Regions from separate parts of the Gottschalkia purinilytica genome, predicted to be linked through region 4. Evidence: riboswitches for the same ligand, from Rfam matches in the RefSeq annotation. Region 4 holds a riboswitch; each other region holds the start of a gene.
What was found. A riboswitch is a leader RNA that binds a small molecule or an ion and turns the genes downstream of it on or off. The one in region 4 is predicted to bind S-adenosylmethionine.
Positions count from the first base shown of each region.

Region 1: another riboswitch for S-adenosylmethionine. It lies ahead of metK (methionine adenosyltransferase); the one in region 4 lies ahead of CLPU_RS00960 (O-acetylhomoserine aminocarboxypropyltransferase/cysteine synthase family protein).
Region 2: another riboswitch for S-adenosylmethionine. It lies ahead of CLPU_RS05010 (bifunctional homocysteine S-methyltransferase/methylenetetrahydrofolate reductase); the one in region 4 lies ahead of CLPU_RS00960 (O-acetylhomoserine aminocarboxypropyltransferase/cysteine synthase family protein).
Region 3: another riboswitch for S-adenosylmethionine. It lies ahead of CLPU_RS13985 (O-acetylhomoserine aminocarboxypropyltransferase/cysteine synthase family protein); the one in region 4 lies ahead of CLPU_RS00960 (O-acetylhomoserine aminocarboxypropyltransferase/cysteine synthase family protein).

Region 1 is NZ_LGSS01000002.1:155,755-157,960, reverse strand. Features, by position in the region: gene CLPU_RS02520 (COG2426 family protein) at 1-457, shown strand, start outside; SAM riboswitch class I at 727-829, shown strand; gene metK (methionine adenosyltransferase) at 1,014-2,195, shown strand.
Region 2 is NZ_LGSS01000004.1:27,148-29,353, forward strand. Features, by position in the region: gene CLPU_RS05010 (bifunctional homocysteine S-methyltransferase/methylenetetrahydrofolate reductase) at 1-809, opposite strand, end outside; SAM riboswitch class I at 923-1,026, opposite strand; gene CLPU_RS05015 (helix-turn-helix transcriptional regulator) at 1,406-1,642, shown strand; gene def (peptide deformylase) at 1,643-2,095, shown strand.
Region 3 is NZ_LGSS01000018.1:617-2,822, forward strand. Features, by position in the region: gene CLPU_RS13975 (AzlC family ABC transporter permease) at 1-274, shown strand, start outside; gene CLPU_RS13980 (AzlD domain-containing protein) at 267-569, shown strand; gene CLPU_RS17335 (hypothetical protein) at 746-895, shown strand; SAM riboswitch class I at 1,113-1,218, shown strand; gene CLPU_RS13985 (O-acetylhomoserine aminocarboxypropyltransferase/cysteine synthase family protein) at 1,353-2,206, shown strand, end outside.
Region 4 is NZ_LGSS01000001.1:199,349-201,554, reverse strand. Features, by position in the region: gene CLPU_RS00965 (M15 family metallopeptidase) at 1-580, shown strand, start outside; SAM riboswitch class I at 902-1,005, shown strand; gene CLPU_RS00960 (O-acetylhomoserine aminocarboxypropyltransferase/cysteine synthase family protein) at 1,076-2,206, shown strand, end outside.

The sequences.
Region 1 (2,206 bases), on a different contig from region 4:
AAGTCTTATAAAGAAAGAGTATATTGTAATGCTACTAGCAGCTACACCTATATCTGAATTAAGAGGGGCTATCCCTTTCGGAATATCATTAGGGTTAAGTCCTTTAAATAGCACTATTATAAGTATAATAGGAAATATAGTTCCAGTACCATTTTTACTTATACTTCTAGAACCTATTTTTAAATACTTTGAAAATGTAATAGGAATAGGACGTATACTTACATGGGCTAAGAATAAAGGAATGAAACATAAAGAAAAGATAAAAAAATATAGTGTATTTGGACTTTTTATATTAGTTGCTGTTCCGCTTCCGTCGACAGGTGCCTGGACTGGATGTGTGGTAGCCACGCTTTTTAAAATAAAGTTTAGAGATGCTATGATAGCTATAATATCTGGAATAGTTGCATCAGGAATAGTAGTATTTCTATTAAGCTATAAAGTAGTATCATTACTTTAGTATAGAAGTTGGAAACTGATTTAATACATTAGAAATAATTACATAATCGAGACTTGTGCTTCTTTTAGAAAATAGGTTTTATAATATGAAATATATGTTTTGGTTAATACGTTGACTATAATATACAGACGCTATGTTAAGTTAAATCTTAAATAGACAATAAATAACCAAAATAACATAATATGGAATATTTTATACGGGAAAGCATTGACTTTGAAAAGCTTTTATGGTAGAATCATGTCAGTATAAATAGAATGAAAAACTTGATTACCTTATCAAGAGAGGTGGAGGGAATAGGCCCTGTGAAACCCGGCAACCGATAATCTAAGTCGGTGCTAAGTCCTACAGAATTGAAGTTCTGGAAGATGAGGTCTTTGTCTAATAAGAATGATAACCTCTTCCTTTTGGAAGGGGTTTTTTATTATATTATCATTAAAAAGTTAATATGATAAAAACTTTAGACGAAATTAGTAAATATTTACAATAAAGCTTAAGATATATTTTCAATATATTAAATAGCAAGCGAGAAGACAAGTATAGGGAGTGATAATTTAAAATGAGAAAATGGCTATTTACCTCAGAATCAGTAACAGAGGGGCACCCAGATAAAATATGTGATCAAATCTCAGATTCCATATTAGATGCTATACTTACAAACGATCCAGATGCCAGAGTGGCTTGTGAAACATCTGTTACAACAGGATTAGTACTTGTATCAGGAGAAATAACAACTAAATGTTATGTGGATATTCCTAAAGTTGTAAGAAAAACAATAGAAGATATAGGGTATACTAGAGCAAAGTATGGATTTGATTGTGATACTTGTGCTGTACTTACTTCTATAGATGAACAATCACCAGATATAGCTATGGGCGTAGATGAAGCTTTAGAACATAGAGAAGGTAAGGTAGATGACTTAGATTCAATAGGAGCTGGAGACCAAGGTATAATGTTCGGTTTTGCATGTAACGAAACACCAGAACTCATGCCACTTCCAATAGCTCTTGCACATAAACTAGCTAGAAGGCTAAGTGAAGTTAGAAAAAATGGTACGTTAGACTATTTAAGACCAGACGGAAAAACTCAAGTTACAGTAGAGTATCATGATAATAAACCAGTTAGAGTAGATGCTATAGTTATATCAACTCAACATTGTCCTGAAGTAGATTTAAAAACTATAGAAAAAGATTTAAAAGAACACATTATTTCTAAAATTATACCAGCAAACTTACTTGATGATAATACTAAATACTATATAAATCCAACAGGTAGATTTGTAGTAGGTGGTCCTCAAGGAGATGCAGGATTAACTGGTAGAAAGATAATAGTAGATACTTATGGTGGGTATGCAAGACACGGAGGAGGAGCTTTTTCAGGAAAAGATCCTACAAAAGTTGATAGATCAGCTGCATATGCTGCAAGATATGTTGCAAAAAACATAGTTGCCGCAGGTTTAGCAGATAAATGTGAAGTTCAACTTGCATATGCAATTGGAGTTGCAAAACCAGTATCTATATTGGTAGATACTTTTGGAACTAACAAAATTGAAGAAAGTAAAATAGAAGAATTAGTAAGAAATAATTTTGATTTAAGACCTGCTGCTATTATAAGAGACTTAGACTTAAGAAGACCTCTTTATAAACAAGTAGCTGCTTATGGCCATTTTGGAAGATCAGATATTGATTTACCTTGGGAGAAAACTGATAAAGCTGAAATTTTAAGAAAACAAGGTTTGTAAAAAATATACAA
Region 2 (2,206 bases), on a different contig from region 4:
GTACCACAACAACCACCTATTATTTTAGCTCCTAGTTTACTAATATCTACTACAATATCTCCAAAATATTCAGGGTTATTTACATAAACCATTCTTTCATTTATGATTTCTGGATAACCAGCATTAGGTAATGCCGAAATTGTATCACTAAAAATATCCATATTCTTTAACAATCTATATAAGTGAGTAGGTCCTGATCCACAATTAAATCCATAAGCATCTATGCTTTTTATTAATTTTAATTCATCTATTATACTTTTGATACTAATACCTTTTCTAGTAAATCCATCTAGTGTAACTGCAAATTGAGTTAATATAAAAGCATCACTATTTTTACTTTTTATATATTCAGATATCTCTTTTAGATAATCTATCGTACCAAAAGTTTCAAAAACAAATATATTTTCTCCTAACTCCATAAATGTATCTATAATGAATTTATATTCGTCTAAAATATCTATATCATCTTCTTTTTTAAATCTAGATTCATGAATAGGACCTATACTAGCACCTATAAATACATCTGTTCCTTCTGTAGCTTTCTTAGCTATTGTATATCCTTTTTCTATTATTTCTTTCACCTTTTCTCTAGTTACTCCTAAAGATATTGTGTTAGCAGAAAAGGTATTAGTTCTAATTAATTTAGCCCCTGATTTAATGTAGTCTACATGAATGTCTCTTATCACTTGCGGCTTATTTATATTTGCAAACTCGCAGAAGGATACTTTATCTCCTGTTATTTCAGAATAATATGTTCCCATAGCTCCATCTGTAATTAAAATGTTTTCTTTTAAGTATTCCTGAAGCATTTGTTTCTCCCCTTTTTTAATAGTTAATCTTTAGCCTTTATCGATAATTTATAAATAATAGTAAAATAAAAAACTCTTTCAAGATGAAAGAGTTTTATTATCAAATGTATTTCACCTCATCTTCCGACAAATATCGCAGGATTTAGCACCACGTATCTAAATAGATACAGGTTGCTGGGTTTCACAGGGCCAGTCCCTCCACCACTCTCGATAAGAGATTTGTATTTTATTGTTATTTATTTATATCAAATTATAACATATGTCTGTTAAGTGTCAATAGTATTTTTCACTTTTCATGTATAATTAAACAATTATTATATTAGATATCTTCTTACTATATTAACAATTCATACCCATATTTCAAGTTTATAATCTGTAAATATTATAGTTTTCTTTTTAGTTATTTTGAATATATATACAATATATTCTTAGATCTTTCATATATCTATCTTTGAAATTTTTACTTTTAAAGTTCTTATAGTATATTCATTAAAATTAGTACTACTTTTATAAAAACAATATGTAATGTCTACTTGACATCAAAACAGAGTGATGATATATTCACATGTAAGGTTAACATTACAGAGGTGGTATTAATGAAAAATAGATTAAAGGAACTTCGTGAACGTTATGGATTAACTCAAGAACAATTGGGAGAACTTATAGGAGTATCAAGACAAGCAATTAACGCTATTGAAACAGAAAAATTTGAACCTTCTATATGGTTGGCTTATGATATTTCTAAGATATTTCACTGTTCCATAGAAGAAGTTTTTCTTTTTGAAGAAAGCGAAAAAAAATCAAGATCACAGCAAAGTAGAGGTGTCGTTTAAATGGCATTTAGACAAATTAGACTTTTTGATGACGAAATATTAAGGAAAAAAAGCAAAGAAGTTGAAGTAGTAGATGATAAAGTAAGACAACTACTAAATGATATGGCAGACACTATGTACAATACAGAAAATGGTGGAGGATTAGCTGCCCCACAAATAGGCGTATTAAAACGATTAGTTGTAATAGACATGGGACAAGGACTTATAAAATTAGTTAATCCAAAGATAATTAAAGAAGAAGGAAAACAGAAAGTTATAGAAGGATGTTTGAGTATTCCTAATACATGGGGAAAATTAATAAGGCCAGCAAAAGTAACAGTACAAGCATTAAATGAAAATGGTGAGGAGATTATACTAACAGGTAAAGGAGATTTAGCAAAATGCTTTTGCCATGAAATAGACCATTTAGAAGGTATTCTTTTTACTGATTTAGTCACTGAATATATAAAATAACTCTATTATGTTCATTAAAATTAGTCTATATCAATGAAATTACTAGTAATATCAAGAAAAATCACTTATGAATTTTATTCTAATTCATAAGTGATTTTTTAATGTTATTTA
Region 3 (2,206 bases), on a different contig from region 4:
ATATATAGCAGGAGGACTACTTCCTAAAATTTTGATAGACAGTATGGGTATGGCTTTATATGCTATGTTTGTATCTATTCTAGTTCCACAATTTAAAAAGAATTATAAAATAGCAATTCTAGTAGCATTGTCTGCTATTTTAAATACTCTGTTTACTTATTTTAATTTTTTACCACAAGGATGGGGACTTATATTATCAATAGTTATATCTTCAGCAATAGGAGCTTCTTTATTTAAGGACGATAATAATTCAGGAGTGAATGATGATGAGTAATACAAAGATAATAATTATAGGAATGATAATTGCTACAGGTATACCTAGATTATCACCATTTCTATTTAAGACTAAAGGAAATATGCCAGACTGGGTTAACAGATTTTTGAACTTTGTACCATTTGCTGCAATAGGAGCATTAACAATCCCAGGGGCATTTACAGCAACTCCAGAAGTTCCTATGGCATCAGTAGTAGGATTTATAGCTGCTGCTATAGCTTCGTGGTATAAAGGTGGAATAATACTTCCTATTATAACTTCTATAGTGGCTACTTTTTTAGTATTGTATATATAATATTACTAGAAACTAACTTATAACTATAGCTCTAATTAAAGTTAAGAAGCTTGTTGATAACTATGTTAATTTTGATATTTATAACTGTTATACAACAAGCTTTTGTATTTTAAATAATATTTAGTTGCTATGATTTCGATAAACTACTGACATCTGAAAATTTTAGATATTTGAACATGATACCTATAGTTATTAAAGAAGATATTAAATCTGATATAGGTGTACTAATCCAAACTCCTGTTACTCCCCAAAACTTAGGAAGAATTACTAACAATGGTATCAATATAATAACTTGTCTTAATAAAGATAAAATTACTGATATATAATTTATGACAACATTAGTCAAAGTAACTAATTAAATAAATTCACTTTATTGCATAATTAAAAATTATATAAAAGTGATAAATGCTATCAATAAGCGTGGTAAATAGAGATAAAATTCAAAAGCCTTTGTTAATCCTGAAAAAACTTATAAATAAATGTTGACATATTTATACACAGTTGATATAATCATTCCTAACAAAGAAACGTAATTTAATATAACTCTTATCGAGAGTGGTGGAGGGAACTGGCCCTGAGAAACCCGGCAACCCAAAGGAAACTTCCTTGAAGGTGCTAAATCCAGCAGGTATATCCTGAAAGATAAGATCAGAGAACGAACTCAAACCTTCCTGTTTTATCTAGCAGGAAGGTTTTTTTAGTTAGTTTGCAGATGAATCAGTTGAACGAAGAAATAAGAGTATTTAGAAAATTCAAAATAATATGAAAATGGAGGAATCAAATATGGGAGACAAATTACATTTTGAAACAATTCAAGTTCATGGAGGACAATTAGTTGACTCAGATACAAAATCAAGAGCAGTACCTATATATCAAACAACTTCGTATGTATTTGAAGATGCACAAGATGCGGCAGATTTATTCGGGTTAAAAAAAGCAGGAAATATATATACAAGAATTACAAATCCAACTACTGATGTATTTGAAAAAAGAATTGCTGAACTTGAAGGCGGAGTAGGAGCTGTTGCTACAGCATCAGGAATGGCAGCAATAAGTTATGCGATTCTTAATATAGCTAAAACAGGAGAAGAAATAGTATCAGTATCAACACTTTACGGTGGAACGTACACATTATTTGCACATACATTTAAGAACTTTGGAATAAAAGTAAAATTTGTACATCCTGATAAATTTGAAGAATTAGATGCAGCTATAAATGATAAAACAAAGGCAGTATTTATAGAAACTATAGGGAATCCAGATATAAATGTTGTTGACATTGAAAAAGCAGCAGAAATAGCTCATAAGAACAATGTACCTTTAATAGTAGATAATACATTTGCAACACCTTATCTATGTAGACCTATAGAGTACGGAGCTGATATAGTAGTACATTCTGCAACTAAGTTTATAGGGGGACATGGTACTTCAATAGGTGGAGTAGTAGTTGATTCAGGTAAATTTGATTGGAATAATGGAAAATTTCCAGAACTAATAGATCCAGAACCAAGTTATCATGGACTTTCTTTCTCAGAAGCATTTGGAGAAGCAGCATATATAGCTAGATTAAGAACTACTCTATTAAGAGATGTAGGAGCTTGTATATCACCATTTAATTCGTTCTTGTTAATATTAGG
Region 4 (2,206 bases):
AGATGAAGAATTCACATATCAATCTATACCTGAAGAAATAAAAAAGAAAATGATAGGATTATCATGGCATGAAAATAATAATATAAGTTTAGATGATCTTAGTTATATAAAAGTCTTACATTGGGGATTTGATAACAAGATACATAAAGGAGAATTAGTAGTACACAATAAAGTTTCCAAGGAAATAGTAGATATTTTTAAAGAACTGTACTATGTAAAATATCCAATAGATAAGATAAAAATAATAGACGAATATGAAGCTAATGATAAATTGTCCATGGAAGATAATAATACTTCTGCATTTTGTTATAGAAATATAGCAAGTGGTAGTAACAATATTTCAAAACATGCCTATGGAGTAGCAATAGATATAAATCCAGTACAAAATCCCTATATAAACAAAGATAAGATACTTCCTATTAGTAGTAAAGATTATATAGATAGAAGTAATGTAAGAAAAGGAATGATAGTAAAAGATGATGCATTATACTTAGCTTTTAAGAAAAGAGGATGGATATGGGGAGGAGAGTGGAAATATATTAAGGATTATCAGCATTTTGAAAAGAATATAGATTATTAATAGTTTAAGGTTATTAATATCTCTTTAATACATATATAATAAAAATTTATAAATTGAAAAATCGTAAAGTTAATATATAAATATTTTAGATATAGATGTTTCCATTAAAGAGAATGAGTTATATTTAAATTGAGATATGATATTATTGATATCATTAGATATAGTATAGAGGATGAAACTATAGACAATATAAAAAAGATAACATAGAATTCCGATAGAAATTTAAAAAATTTAATATAATAAGTTGACATCAAAGTATATTAGTTGCTATAATTTATTTAAGTTTTTAACAATTTGACTATTTACAAAACAATTATATATCTCTTATCGAGAGTGGCTGAGGGACTGGACCTATGAAGCCCGGCAACCCAAGATATTTTTCTTGAAGGTGCTACATCCAGCAGGTATATCCTGGCAGATAAGAAAGAAGAACAATCTTCCTACTTTATCTGAGGAAGATTTTTTTATTACATAAAAATTAGGGGAGGTTTAAATATGGGAAGTAGTTTAAAATTTGAGACTATTCAAGTTCATGGGGGACAAAATGTTGACAGCGAGACAAAGTCTAGAGCTGTACCTATATATCAAACAGCAGCATATTTATTCGAAGATACACAGGAAGCAGCAGATTTATTTGCTTTGAAAAAAGCGGGGCTTATATATTCTAGAACTAGAAATCCAACTATAGAAACTTTTGGAAGAAGGGTAACTGAACTAGAAGGTGGAGTAGGATCATTAGTGACTTCTTCTGGGATGGCTGCAATTACTTATTCTATACTTAGTTTAGCTAAAGATGGTGACGAAATAGTTGCTGCATCTACACTTTATGGAGGTACTTACACACTTTTTACACATACTCTAAAGAACTTAGGAGTTAATGTTAAACTTGTAAATCCAGATAACTTTGAAGAAATAGAAAATAGTATTAATGATAAGACAAAAGCAGTATTTATAGAGACTATAGGAAATCCTGAAATAAATGTTGTAGATATAGAAAAAGTGGCTGAAATCGCACATAAAAATGATATACCATTAATAGTAGACAATACTTTTGCTACACCATACCTGTGTAAACCGATAGAATTTGGTGCAGATATAGTTGTTCATTCAGCTACAAAATTTATAGGTGGTCATGGTACAGCTATAGGAGGAATAGTAATAGATTCAGGAAAATTCAATTGGGATAATGGTAAATTTCCAGGTATGGTAGAACCAGATCCTAGATTTAAGGGAATATCATTCTATAATGAATTTGGTGAGTCAGCTTATATAACAAGATTAAGAAACACACTTTTAAGTGATATAGGAGCATGTTTATCTCCATTCAACGCCTTTTTATTATTACAAGGGTTAGAAACATTATCTCTTAGAATGGAGAAACATGTAGACAATGCTAAAAAAGTAGCTGAATATTTGGAAAATCACCCTAAAGTAGAATGGGTTAAATATCCAGGTCTTAAATCAAGTAAATATAACACTTTAGCTAAAAAATATCTTCCTAAAGGAGCAGGATCAATATTTACATTTGGAGTAAAAGGTGGATATGAATCAGGGAAGAAATTGATTGAGTCAGTTAAGATTTTTTCACATTTAGCAAATGTAGGTGATGCTAAGTCACTTATTATA